3 regions of the Streptomyces sp. NPDC021749 genome follow, and region 1 is predicted to be linked to each of the others. Evidence: riboswitches for the same ligand, from Rfam matches in the RefSeq annotation. Region 1 holds a riboswitch; each other region holds the start of a gene.

Region 1 (3,934 bases):
GTCCCCCGAGGGCGCCACCGGCGCCGCGCTGCTCGCCATCAGCGGCTCGGTGGACACCGCCTCCACCGGGCCCGCGCTGGACGACCTGTGGAAGGTGCTGCGGACCCTCGCGGCAGAGGGGCTGACGGACGAGGAACGGGACGTCGCGGTGCAGAACCTCGTCGGGGTGGCGCCGCTCAAGTACGAGACCGCCGCGGCCGTCGCGGGCACCCTCGCCGACCAGGTGGAGCAGCAGCTCCCGGACGACTACCAGGCGCAGTTGTACCTCCGGCTCGCGGAGACCGGCACGGTCGAGGCGACCGCCGCCGCCGTCAACGCCTTCCCGGTGGACCGCCTGGTGACCATCCTGGTGGGCGACGCCGCGCAGATCACCGAGCCCGTCAAGGCGCTGGGCATCGGAGAGGTGACCGTCGTCAGCGGCTAGGTGGCGGACGGCGCATGACGAGGCGTCACGGCTGACCGGCTCCCGTGGTGTTCGCTCACCACGGGAGCCGTCGTATGTCCGGCACCGTCCGCGGGAATCCGCGGAATCCGCCGTATGTCCGTTTTGCAGGGGCTTGTTGGTTCCGGAACTTGTGGCATCCCGCACAAAATCGCGGTTCCGTTTGGCGCCGCAAAGTTGCCCCGATTAGCGTCGGTCCGGCTGTTCGTCACAACTCCGCCACAACAGTGGCACCGGACAGTCATCGCCGAGTCCCCGTACGGCGCGAGCCAGGGGAGCCGGGGACCCACACGTCCCTGGGGTGAATCGGGCGCCTCTCCGGAGGGGTCCGTAGGAGACCTTCCTGCTCCGAACCCGTCAGCTAACCCGGTAGGCGAGAGGGAAGGAAAGGACGAGCCAGCACATGGCGTTCACCCGTGCCACCGGGAAGCACCGCCGGGCCAGCCGCACCGCCCGGACGACCCGCAACCTCGCCGGCATAGCCACCCTGGCGACCTCCGGCGTCGTCGCCACCATGGCCTCGCCGGCGCTGGCCGCCACCGACGAGGCGCGCGCCCAGGACACCGGTCTCACCCAGGCCGTCGTGCTCGGCGACGAACTCGCCCACCGCCTGGAGGTCCAGGCCGACACCCAGCAGGCCGCCGCCGAGGCCGCCGCCATGAAGGCGAAGGCCGAGGCCGAGGCCAAGAAGCGGGTGGCGGAGGCCGAGCGGCACGCCGAGGCCGCCAGGAAGAAGGCCAAGGCCGAGCGCGAGGCCAAGGAGCGGGCCGCCCGGGACGCCGAGCGCAAGCGCCTGAACGCCTTCGTCGCCCCCATCGCCGGTTCCTACGTCTCCACCGGCTACAAGGCGTCCAGCAGCCTGTGGTCGTCCGGCAGCCACACCGGCATCGACTTCCACGCCGCCACCGGGACCTCCGTCCACGCGGTCGGCGCGGGCACCGTGGTCGAGGCCGGCTGGGGCGGTTCGTACGGCAACAACATCGTGATCAAGATGCACGACGGCACCTACACCCAGTACGGCCACCTGTCGTCCATCGGCGTCTCGGTCGGCCAGACCGTCACCCCCGGTCAGCAGATCGGCCTCTCCGGGGCCACCGGCAACGTCACCGGCCCGCATCTGCACTTCGAGGCCCGCACCAGCCCCGACTACGGCTCCGACATCGACCCCCTCGCCTACCTGCGCTCGCACGGCGTCAACGTCTGAGCCGGCGCCCGGCCGGCGTCCGACCGGCCCGCCGGCCGACCCGTCCCCGCGCCCCCGGCGCATGCCTCCGTGCGCTCCGCGCCCACTGGCCAAAAAATATCGCCGAATATGCAGAGTCCGTCGGAAAAGCCGTGCCGGTCGAATAGAGTCTCGGAAAAGCCGCCGACCGGCGGCGTTTTCCGGGGATTACGGCGGAGGCACGATCGATGCGAGGCCATATTTCCGCGCATGCGGTGTGCACGGCGATTCGCGAGGACATCGTCTCCGGCGCACTGGCGCCGGGGAGCCGGCTGATCGAGGAGATCCTGGCGGCGCGGTACGGCGTCTCCAGAGTGCCGGTCCGCGAAGCCCTGCGCACCCTGCAGTCGGAGGGCTTCGTCACCACCCGCCACCACGCCGGTGCGTGCGTCGCCGAGCCCACCGAGCAGGAGGCCGTCGACCTGCTCGACGTCCGCGCCCTGCTGGAGCCGTTGGGCGCGGCCCGCGCGGCCGCCCGGCGCACCCCCGCCCATCTGAAGGTGCTGCGCGGCCTGGTACGGCTCGGCCGCGAGCGGGCCCGCCACGGCAACCCCGCCGACCTGCGCCAACTCGACGGCTGGTTCCACGAGACGCTGGCCCAGGCGGCCGGCAGTCCCAGCCTGACCGCGCTGCTGACCCAACTGCGCCGCAAGATCGAGTGGATGTATGCGGTGGAGCCGCCGCCGCGGGCCGGCGAGGTGTGGGACGAGCACGGTGCGGTGCTGGACGCGGTGGCCCGTGGAGACGCGGAACGGGCCCGCGCCCTGATGGCGGCTCACATCGAGCGCTCGCGCCCGGTGTACCGGCTGCGGCGCCTCGCCGCACCCGAGGTGAGCGATCCGAAACAGCCCGTCAACACGGCGCGCGCCCGTTCTTAACACGCGGGCCGTATACAAAGGGGTGCGGAATTCCCGGGCGGCGTTTTCCGGCGCCGCGCTTGCCTTCCTGGCTGATTTCGGATTACGGCGGGTGGATATTCTCCGGTACACACGCATTCCGCCCCACGTATTTTCGCGTCCGCCGCCAAGTGTTCCCGCAATGAGAACGGCGCGGCGGAGGGCGCGCACTTGTGCGGGGAAGGGCTATGGCACTTCCCGGAACGCAAAGCGCAGCAGAACGGCCCCGCCGCGGCACCTTTTCAGGTCATCGCGGCGGGGTCGTCGTATGAGGGGCGTCCCGGTGGGCTCAGACGGTCTCGGGGAGCTCTTCGAGACCCTCGGAGACGAGCTTGGCCAGGCGGTCGAGCGCCTCCTCGGCGCCCTCGGCGTCCGAGGCCAGCACGATCTCCTCGCCGCCCTGGGCGCCCAGGCCCAGGACCGCGAGCATGGAGGCCGCGTTGACCGGGTTGCCATCGGCCTTGGCGATCGTCATCGGGACGCCGGCGGCGGTGGCCGCCCGGACGAAGATCGACGCGGGACGGGCGTGCAGGCCCTCGGCCCAACCGACATTGACGCGGCGCTCAGCCATGGTGTTGCCCTTCAAAGTCGTGACTGTTGTCTAGACCATTCTCTCACGCTGCCGGGGCTGCTCCCGGCTGCCCCCTGACCCCGAGATTACGCGTGCCGGGCCGGTTGTCGGTGGCCGGTCGTACCCTGTCCGCATGCAGAAGCCGCCGGACCACGCATACCCGACCCACTGGGAAGCCGACGTGGTGCTGCGCGACGGCGGCACGGCGCGGATCCGCCCCATCACCCCCGACGACGCCGAGCGGCTGGTCTCCTTCTACGAACAGGTCTCGGACGAGTCCAAGTACTACCGCTTCTTCGCGCCCTACCCGCGCCTGTCCGACCGCGATGTGCACCGCTTCACCCACCACGACTACGTCGACCGGGTCGGGCTCGCGGCCACGGTCGGCGGCGAGTTCATCGCCACCGTCCGCTACGACCGGATCAACGACCAGGGACTCCCCGCCAAGAGCCCCGAGGACGACCAGGCCGAGGTCGCCTTCCTGGTGCAGGACGCCCATCAGGGGCGCGGCGTGGCCTCCGCCCTCCTGGAGCACATCGCCGCCGTCGCCCGCGAGCGCGGCATCCGGCGGTTCGCCGCCGAGGTGCTGCCCGCCAACAACAAGATGATCAAGGTGTTCACGGACGCCGGGTACACCCAGAAGCGCACCTTCGAAGACGGCGTGGTGCGGCTGGAGTTCGACCTCGAACCGACCGAGCAGTCCATGGCCGTGATGCGCAGCCGCGAGCAGCGCGCCGAGGCCCGTTCCGTCCAGCGGTTGCTCGCCCCCGGCTCGGTCGCCGTCATCGGCACCGGCCGCGCCT
Region 2 (3,934 bases), on a different contig from region 1:
ACATCCTGTACATTTTCTACAGAGAAGAGGAGCGGACATGCTGCGACCGACCGCCCGCTACGTCCTGCCGGAGTTCACCGAGCGCACCGCGCAGGGGACGCAGACGATGGACCCGTACTCGAAGCTGCTCAGCGAGCGGATCATCTTCCTGGGGACCCCGATCGACGACACCGCCGCCAACGACGTCATGGCGCAGCTGATCCACCTCGAACACGCCGCGCCGGAGCGGGACATCTCGCTCTACATCAACTCCCCCGGCGGCTCGGTCACCGCGATGACCGCGATCTACGACACGATGCGCTTCGTGTCCTGCGACGTGGAGACCGTCTGCCTGGGACAGGCCGCGTCCGCCGCCGCGGTGCTGCTGGCCGCCGGCGCCCCCGGCAAGCGGCTGGCGCTCCCGGGCGCCCGGGTGCTGATCCACCAGCCGTCGGTGAGCGAACCGTTCGAGGGCCAGGCCACCGACCTCTACCTCCAGGCCCAGGAGCTGCTGCGCAGCCGCGCCATGCTGGAGGAGATGCTGGCGCTGCACACCGGCCAGCCGCGCGAGCGGATCGCCGCGGACATCGAGCGCGACAAGATCTTCGACGCCCCCGCGGCGCAGGAGTACGGCCTGATCGACGGGCTCACCCGCAACCGCAAGCAGTCGGCCGGCCGGCCGTCGGTCGCGCGGTGAGCCGGATGTGGCCGCCGGAGACCCCGCCGCTGCCCGCCCTCACCCGCGCCGAGGGGCAGCTGATCGACTGCTATCTGGAGGCGCTCGACCTGCTGGGCCGGATCAACCCGGCCCGCGGCGACGGCACCTACCGGGCGCTGCGCGCCGCCCAGGCCCTGGTGGGCAAGGCCGCCGAACTGCGGGACGCGCTGACGCTGATGCACAGCCGCGGTGAGCACGAGCTGCACGGCGAGACGCTGGCCCGGGCGCTGCGGGTGCTGGACGGGGAACGCCGGGCCGGATACGTGACGGTGCCGCCGGCCCGGGAACCCTGACCCGACACGCGCTCGCGCTGCCCGGACGGCGTAGCGTCCGGGCATGCGGTAAGGGGTGGACGAATTGCGCCGGGCACCGAAATTACTGCGGTCGCCGATGTTTCGCCCCAGGTCCGGGGGGTGCCGCAGACGGCACCCCGGCCCGCGACAAGGCAAATCCCACCATTCGGCGCAATTGTGGCGCATGTCACATACGGCATTTTCAACTCGGAATTCCGGTGGCAGGTGCGTGAGGATCCCTTCGACGACAAGACCCCGCCACAGCGACGGGGCGGTCCGGCCGGGCGCCCAATCCCGCCGCCGTGCCGGATGTCCGGTCGATGCGTGTGGATCGGCGGGAGCGGAGGACCCGAGCAGTACGGGGTCCGGGGCCCGCGCGGCCCGACGGACTCCTTGGGGTGAAGCCGTGGAAGCGGCCGGGCATCTTCGCCTGCCCGAACCCGACAGGTCTTCCTTCGCAGGCGGCTGACGAAGGGTTTGCGCATGACCGTGCGCACGCATACGCCTCATCTGCTGGCCCGCGCCGGCACGGTGTCCGCACTGGCACTGGCCACGCTCGGCGGGACCACGCTCGCACCGGGAACCACCGCCGACGCCGAGGCCGCGACCGTCTCCGCCCATGCGCTGCGGATCGCGGCCTCCAAGCGGGGCTCGCCCTACCAGTACGGGGCCATGGGGCCGTACCGCTTCGACTGTTCGGGCCTGACGCTGTACTCGTTCAAGCGCGCCGGCCGCGACCTGCCGCGGACCGCCGCCCAGCAGTACGGCCACACCCGGCACATCCCGGCCTCCGCCCGGAAACGCGGGGACCTGGTGTTCTTCCGTTCGGGCCACGGCATCTACCACGTCGGCATCTACGCCGGGCAGGGCCGGATGTGGCATGCGCCCAAGGCCGGCAGCGTGGTGCGGCTGGAGAAGATCTGGTCCCGCGCGGTCTCGTACGGAAGGGTGCGCTGAGCTGCGGCGACGCCGGCCGGCCAGTCAATTGTCAGTGCCGGCCGGTAACTTGACCGGGTGAGTTCGCAACTGAGCAAGGTGCTGACGGCCGCCGCGCAGGGGAGCTTCCCGCCCGCGGACGGTGCGGTGACGGTGCTGCCCCAGCCCTCCCCGCGGGACGTGGGCGTGGTGTCGTTCACCTGCCACGCCGTGGTGTTCGCGGACGTGGATCCGTCCTGGGTGCGCGACCGGATGGCTCCCGGCGATCTCGCCGGACCGCTCAGCCCGCCGTTCCTGACCGCGCTCGGCGAACGGACCGGCCGCGAGGCCAACAACATCGACCTGGCCACGGTCGCGGCGGCGCTGCCCGGGCCGCCGCCGCTGGACCTGGTGGAGACGACGGACCGCAGCCATCCGCGCATCGTCCGGGCGCTGCGCCACCGCGACGAGGTGCGGGCCTGGACGACCGGGGACGGCGGGACGCTGGTCATCGGCCGCGGTGTGGCCGGGCGCTGGGAGCTGGCGGTGGAGGTCGACGGCGCCGCCCAGGGCCGCGGCCTCGGCCGCCGGCTGGCGCACGCCGCCCGCCATCTCATACCGGCCGGCGAACGGCTCTGGGCCCAGGTCGCCCCCGGCAACGCCCGCAGCGTCCGCGCGGTGCTGGCCGCGGGGTTCGTCCCGGTGGGCGCGGAGGTGCTGATGGTGCCGGTCGGCGGGCGCGGCTGAGCCGTACCGCCGCAGGGGCGGCCCGGCCCGGACGGGGGCACGGAGCACGTCCCGCCGGGCGCCACGGAGGCGGTCGCGCGGGGAGCGGTCGATCTGGCGCCGACCCACGAGTACGTGCCGGGGGGAGGCCGTGCCGGAGGGAAGCCATGCCGCCGCGGACGGCGTGGTGCCGGAGCCGCTGCTCACCGAGGAGCTCGTGCTCGTAGCGGCCGCAGGGGCGAGCGGGGCGGTGTGGTGCCTTCAGCCGGCCCTCCTCCACGCCGTGACGGCCGCACACCGAGCGAGCCGCACACGAGCACGTCGCACGCCGAGCACGTCGCACACCGAGCGAGTCGCGCGCAGTCAGCCGGCCGCGACCCGCCAGGGCAGGCTGATCCAGACGGTCTTGCCGCCGGTGTCGGTGGGGACGACGGAGAGCCGGCCGCCGGCCTCCGCGGCGAGGAAGCGGATGATGACCAGCCCCCGGCCGTTGTCCTGCTGGACCGCGGCGGGCAGCCGGCGCGGGCGGCGGGGATGACTGTCGGTGACCCCGACACGCAGTACCTCGTCGCGGTGCAGACGCAGTTCGAGGGTGAAGGTCGGGGACTGGCCGAAGGTGTGCTGGACGGCGTTGGTGGCGAGTTCGGAGACGATCAGGCGGACCGCGTCGGCGGTGGCGGAACCGGCGGGCAGGCCCCATTCGGTGACCACGGCGAGGGCGTGTCTGCGGGCGAGGCGGACCGATTCCGGGGCGCTCGGCAGGGTGAGTGAGGATTCCTGGTGGTCTGCCATCGCGACGCCGTCCCTTTCCCACCGAGGCCGGCTCCGGTCCGCTGACCGGGGAGCCGGTGTGCCGCTCGGGTCAACGATTCGGCCTCGGACTTCTGCTGGAGCGCCAGAGTGCCACCCGTGCCCCCGGTGTGGTGCTCGATCCGCCAACTTATGCAGACTTCTGTCGCTCGATGCGGTGAACTCTGCGACGGGAGACCGGATGCGGGACGCCGTTCCGGTCACCCAGGGTCACCGGAGGTCAGATCATCGGCGGTGCGGTGGCGACGATCGTGTCCACCGCCCGGTCGAGCTGATCGCCCGTCAGATCCGCGCGGGCGGTGAGCCGCAGCCGGGAGATCCCGTCCGGTACGGACGGCGGCCGGAAGCAGCCGACCGCGAGACCGGCCGTACGGCAGTCGGCGGCCCAGCGGACCGCGGCCTCCGGCGACGGAGCGCGGACGGAGACCACCGCGGCGTCCGGCCGTACGGCCGTCAGTCCGGCCGCGGTGAGCCGGCGGTGCAGTTCACGGGC
Region 3 (3,934 bases), on a different contig from region 1:
ACGTACGGGGTGCTGGGCGGTTTGCTCGCCCGATCAGCCCTTTCGCGCCGCGGGTCAGCTGCCCTGGCGGAACCGCGGGAAGGCGGAGCGGCCGGCGTACACCGCGGCGTCGTCGAGGATCTCCTCGATGCGCAGCAGCTGGTTGTACTTGGCGACGCGCTCGGAGCGGGCCGGGGCACCGGTCTTGATCTGGCCGCAGTTGGTGGCGACGGCCAGGTCGGCGATGGTGACGTCCTCGGTCTCGCCGGAGCGGTGCGACATCATGCACTTGAAGCCGTTGCGCTGGGCCAGCTCGACGGCGTCCAGGGTCTCGGTCAGCGAGCCGATCTGGTTGACCTTGACCAGCAGGGCGTTGGCGGAGCCCTCCTCGATGCCGCGGGCCAGGCGCTCGGGGTTGGTGACGAACAGGTCGTCGCCGACCAGCTGGACCTTGGCGCCGAGCTTGTCGGTGATGACCTTCCAGCCGGCCCAGTCGTCCTCGAACAGCGGGTCCTCGATGGAGACCAGCGGGTACGCGGAGACGAGCTCCTCGTAGTACTCCGTCATCTCGGCGGCGGAGCGCTCCTTGCCCTCGAAGAGGTAGCGGCCGTCCTTGTAGAACTCGGAGGCGGCGACGTCCAGGGCGAGCGCGACGTCCTGGCCGGGGGTGTAGCCGGCCTGCTTGATGGCCTCCAGGATGAGGTCGAGGGCCTCGCGGTTGGAGCCGAGGTTGGGGGCGAAGCCGCCCTCGTCGCCCAGGCCGGTCGACAGACCGCGCTCCTTCAGGACCTTCTTGAGGGTGTGGTAGACCTCGGTGCCCCAGCGCAGGGCCTCGGAGAAGGACTCCGCGCCGATCGGGGCGATCATGAATTCCTGGATGTCCACGTTGGAGTCGGCGTGCGAGCCGCCGTTCAGGATGTTCATCATCGGCACGGGCAGGACGTGCGCGTTCGGGCCGCCCAGGTAGCGGAAGAGCGGGAGGTCGCTGGCCTCGGAGGCGGCGTGCGCGACGGCGAGGGAGACGCCGAGGATGGCGTTGGCGCCGAGCGAGCCCTTGTTGTCGGTGGCGTCCAGGTCGAACATGGCCTGGTCGATCAGCCGCTGCTCGGTCGCGTCGTAGCCGACGAGCTCCGGGCCGATCTGCTCGATGACGGCCAGGACGGCCTTCTCCACGCCCTTGCCGAGGTAGCGGTTGGGGTCGCCGTCGCGAAGCTCGATGGCCTCGAAGGCGCCGGTCGAGGCGCCGGACGGCACGGCGGCACGGCCGGTGCTGCCGTCGTCGAGGCCGACCTCGACCTCGACCGTGGGATTACCTCGCGAGTCGAGAATTTCGCGGGCTACGACGACGTCGATGGACGGCACGTTGTCTCCTTCATGGGTGTCTGGAGTTCTGCAGCACGAGCCTAACGGCCCGGGGAGCGTCCGCCTCCCCTTGGCCCGCTCCGTGGGACGGAATAACCCCACAAGCAGAACAAAGGACCAGGTCACGGGAGGTTTGCCGCGATGTTCGCCAAGCGGGGAAAGTCCGGCGGCGGGCCCGGCCGGCGGCGGCTCGGGCGGCGGGACACGGAGAAGCCCCGCCGCGGCGCGCCGGGGGGAGGGGCGCGCCGGACGGGGCCGGTCTCACCAGAGCTGTCCCGGTGCGGGGACGGCTCAGACGTGGAGCTTCTGACCCGGGAAGATCAGGTTGGGGTTGCCGCCGATGACGGACTTGTTGGCCGCGTAGACGGCCTTCCAGTTGGTGCCGTGCGCCTTGGCGATCTTGGCGAGGGTGTCGCCCGCCTTGACGGTGTAGTTGCCGTGGCCCTGGTTCTTCTTCGGGGCCGCCGGGGCGCTCTCGTGCTTCGGGGCGGCCGGGGTGCGCTTGACGGCCGCGTCGCTCTTCTGCGGGGCGGACTTGGCCACCGGGGTGCTGGTGTCCAGGTCAGGGGACGGGCCGCCGGAGGTCAGGCCGCCGGCGCCGGCGCAGGACCAGGCGCCCGGGCCCTGGAGGGCGAGGAGCTTCTCGGCGACGGTGATCTGCTGGGCCTTGGTGGCCAGGTCGGCGCGCGGCGCGTACTTGGTGCCGCCGGCGGCGGCCCAGCTGGAGTTGGAGAACTGCAGGCCACCGTAGTAGCCGTTACCGGTGTTGATCGACCAGTTGCCGCCGGACTCGCACTGGGCGACCTTGTCCCAGGTGGCGACGGAAGCGGCGGAAGCGGAGGTGGCGCCCATCAGCGGGGCGGCGACGGCGGCACCGGCGACACCGGCGAGCGCGGCGACGCGGACGGCCTTGGAGGGACGACGGTGCTTGCCCTTGTTGATCAGCATGGTTCGTTCGTTTCCTCACCGACGCCTGCGAGGTGAGCTGTCGGGTTCGGACTGATGAGTCGCCCGGCCGGTGCCGTGAGCACCGGGCTTCACCCCAAGCCGGCTGACCCGCTTTCACGGGCCGGGCCGGCGCCTACCTTGGTTCCCCCGCTCCTGCCTACGGCGCTTGCGCGTCAACTGCCTCCGGCCACCGGCAGGATTCGGCGTGTGGTCGAAGGGGCCCGCTTTGGCGAGCGGTGATGACCGTAAACAGGAATCCCGTGGGGTTCAAACCCCCTCATCTGAACCGAGTTGACCGTTTTTGATCACGGAGGGGACGTAAAGCCGCAGGTGGGGACCGGTGTGACGGCGGTGGACCCTTTGGGGTCCACCGCCCCACAACGAGACGCTTGTCTCACTTTCGCCAAAGCGGGCCGAAACCGGCGAACTACCCTGCGGACTGCCCGAGATCGAGCTGCTGACCCGGCTGGATCAGGTCCGCGTCGGACCCGATGACGTCCTCGTTGCGGTCGTAGAGCGCCGGCCAGCCACCCGGCAGCCGGTGCGCCCGGGCGATCGCTGACAGGCTGTCACCCGGCCGCACGGTGTACCCGCCACCGTCCGCCGGGGGCGTCCGGTGCGCGTCGTCACCGCGCGAGGCGTGCCGCCCGCCGGACGTCCGGCCGCCGCCGTCGCCCTCGCCCTCGCCCGGGTCCGCGCCGCCGCGGTGCCGGCCGGTACCGCCCGGCACGCTGTCCGTCGCCGTACCGCCCTGGGTCCCGTCGGAGGACGCGCCGCCCCCGTTGTCCGTACCGCTGCCGTCACCGGCACCCCGGCCGTCGCCGTTGCCGTCGTCGGAGGGGTCGGTGGTGCCGGAAGGACCGTGGGTGCCGGACGGGTCCTCGTCACGGTCGCCCGGCGTGGCGTCACCGGAGGGCCCGGAGGTCCGGTCGGGGTCGGGGGACGTCTCGTCGGTCCCGGTGGAGTCCGAGGGGGCGGGAGTGGACGGGGACGGCGTGGTCCGCGACGGCTCGTCACCGGCCGGCTCGTCACCCTCGTCGCCCCCCGGGTCGTCGGCCGTGCCGTCGTGCCAGCCGGAGGAGCCGCGGCCGGCGGTGTCGTCATCGTCCGACGGGTCGGGTATCGGGGTGCTGGTGCCGCCCGGGTTCACCTGCGGCGCCCGGCCGTCCTTCTTCAGGCCCGCGTTCACCGCACAGCTCGGCCAGGCGTCCGGCCCGAGGTCGTCGAGGATCGATTCGGCCACCGCGATCTGCTGGGCGCGGCTGGCGAGGTCCGGCCGCGAGGCGTAGGCCCCGCCGCCGTGCCGGTCCCACATCTCCTGGGTGAGCTGGAGCCCGCCGTAGAAGCCGTTGCCGGCGTCCGAGCTCCAGACGCCGCCGCTCTCGCACTGGGCGACCCGGTCCCAGGTCGCGGTGTCGGCGGCGTGGGCGCCACTGGCGGAGAGCAGGGGCAGTGCCAGTGCCGAGCCGGTCACTCCCGCCGTGACAAAGATGGCCGGTGCTTGACGGGGGCGACGGTGTCGGCCGTTCCCGGAACGCATGCGGATGCCTTTCGCGCGGCGGTTGAGTTGTCCCGACCGGCGGCCTTCCTCGGCAATGTGTTCGAGGGACCGTCGATCGTGGATCGAAAGGTAGCGGGGGTCACG

The links. Region 1 has a riboswitch for cyclic di-AMP ahead of AB0G35_RS20465 (M23 family metallopeptidase). Riboswitches for the same ligand answer to the same signal wherever they lie in the genome.
Positions count from the first base shown of each region.
Region 2: linked by a shared signal. The riboswitch ahead of AB0G35_RS33680 (C40 family peptidase) and the one ahead of AB0G35_RS20465 (M23 family metallopeptidase) in region 1 are both predicted to bind cyclic di-AMP.
Region 3: linked by a shared signal. The riboswitch ahead of AB0G35_RS07280 (transglycosylase family protein) and the one ahead of AB0G35_RS20465 (M23 family metallopeptidase) in region 1 are both predicted to bind cyclic di-AMP.

Region 1 is NZ_JBFACE010000019.1:117,820-121,753, forward strand. Features, by position in the region: gene AB0G35_RS20460 (pitrilysin family protein) at 1-424, shown strand, start outside; cyclic di-AMP (ydaO/yuaA leader) riboswitch at 678-833, shown strand; gene AB0G35_RS20465 (M23 family metallopeptidase) at 846-1,646, shown strand; gene AB0G35_RS20470 (GntR family transcriptional regulator) at 1,853-2,542, shown strand; gene AB0G35_RS20475 (HPr family phosphocarrier protein) at 2,850-3,131, opposite strand; gene AB0G35_RS20480 (GNAT family N-acetyltransferase) at 3,265-3,934, shown strand, end outside.
Region 2 is NZ_JBFACE010000054.1:23,613-27,546, forward strand. Features, by position in the region: gene AB0G35_RS33670 (ATP-dependent Clp protease proteolytic subunit) at 38-676, shown strand; gene AB0G35_RS33675 (hypothetical protein) at 682-990, shown strand; cyclic di-AMP (ydaO/yuaA leader) riboswitch at 1,296-1,469, shown strand; gene AB0G35_RS33680 (C40 family peptidase) at 1,474-1,947, shown strand; gene AB0G35_RS33685 (GNAT family protein) at 2,005-2,652, shown strand; gene AB0G35_RS33690 (ATP-binding protein) at 2,995-3,423, opposite strand; gene AB0G35_RS33695 (8-amino-7-oxononanoate synthase) at 3,662-3,934, opposite strand, start outside.
Region 3 is NZ_JBFACE010000005.1:189,725-193,658, reverse strand. Features, by position in the region: gene eno (phosphopyruvate hydratase) at 55-1,341, opposite strand; gene AB0G35_RS07280 (transglycosylase family protein) at 1,633-2,289, opposite strand; cyclic di-AMP (ydaO/yuaA leader) riboswitch at 2,297-2,505, opposite strand; gene AB0G35_RS07275 (transglycosylase family protein) at 2,717-3,763, opposite strand.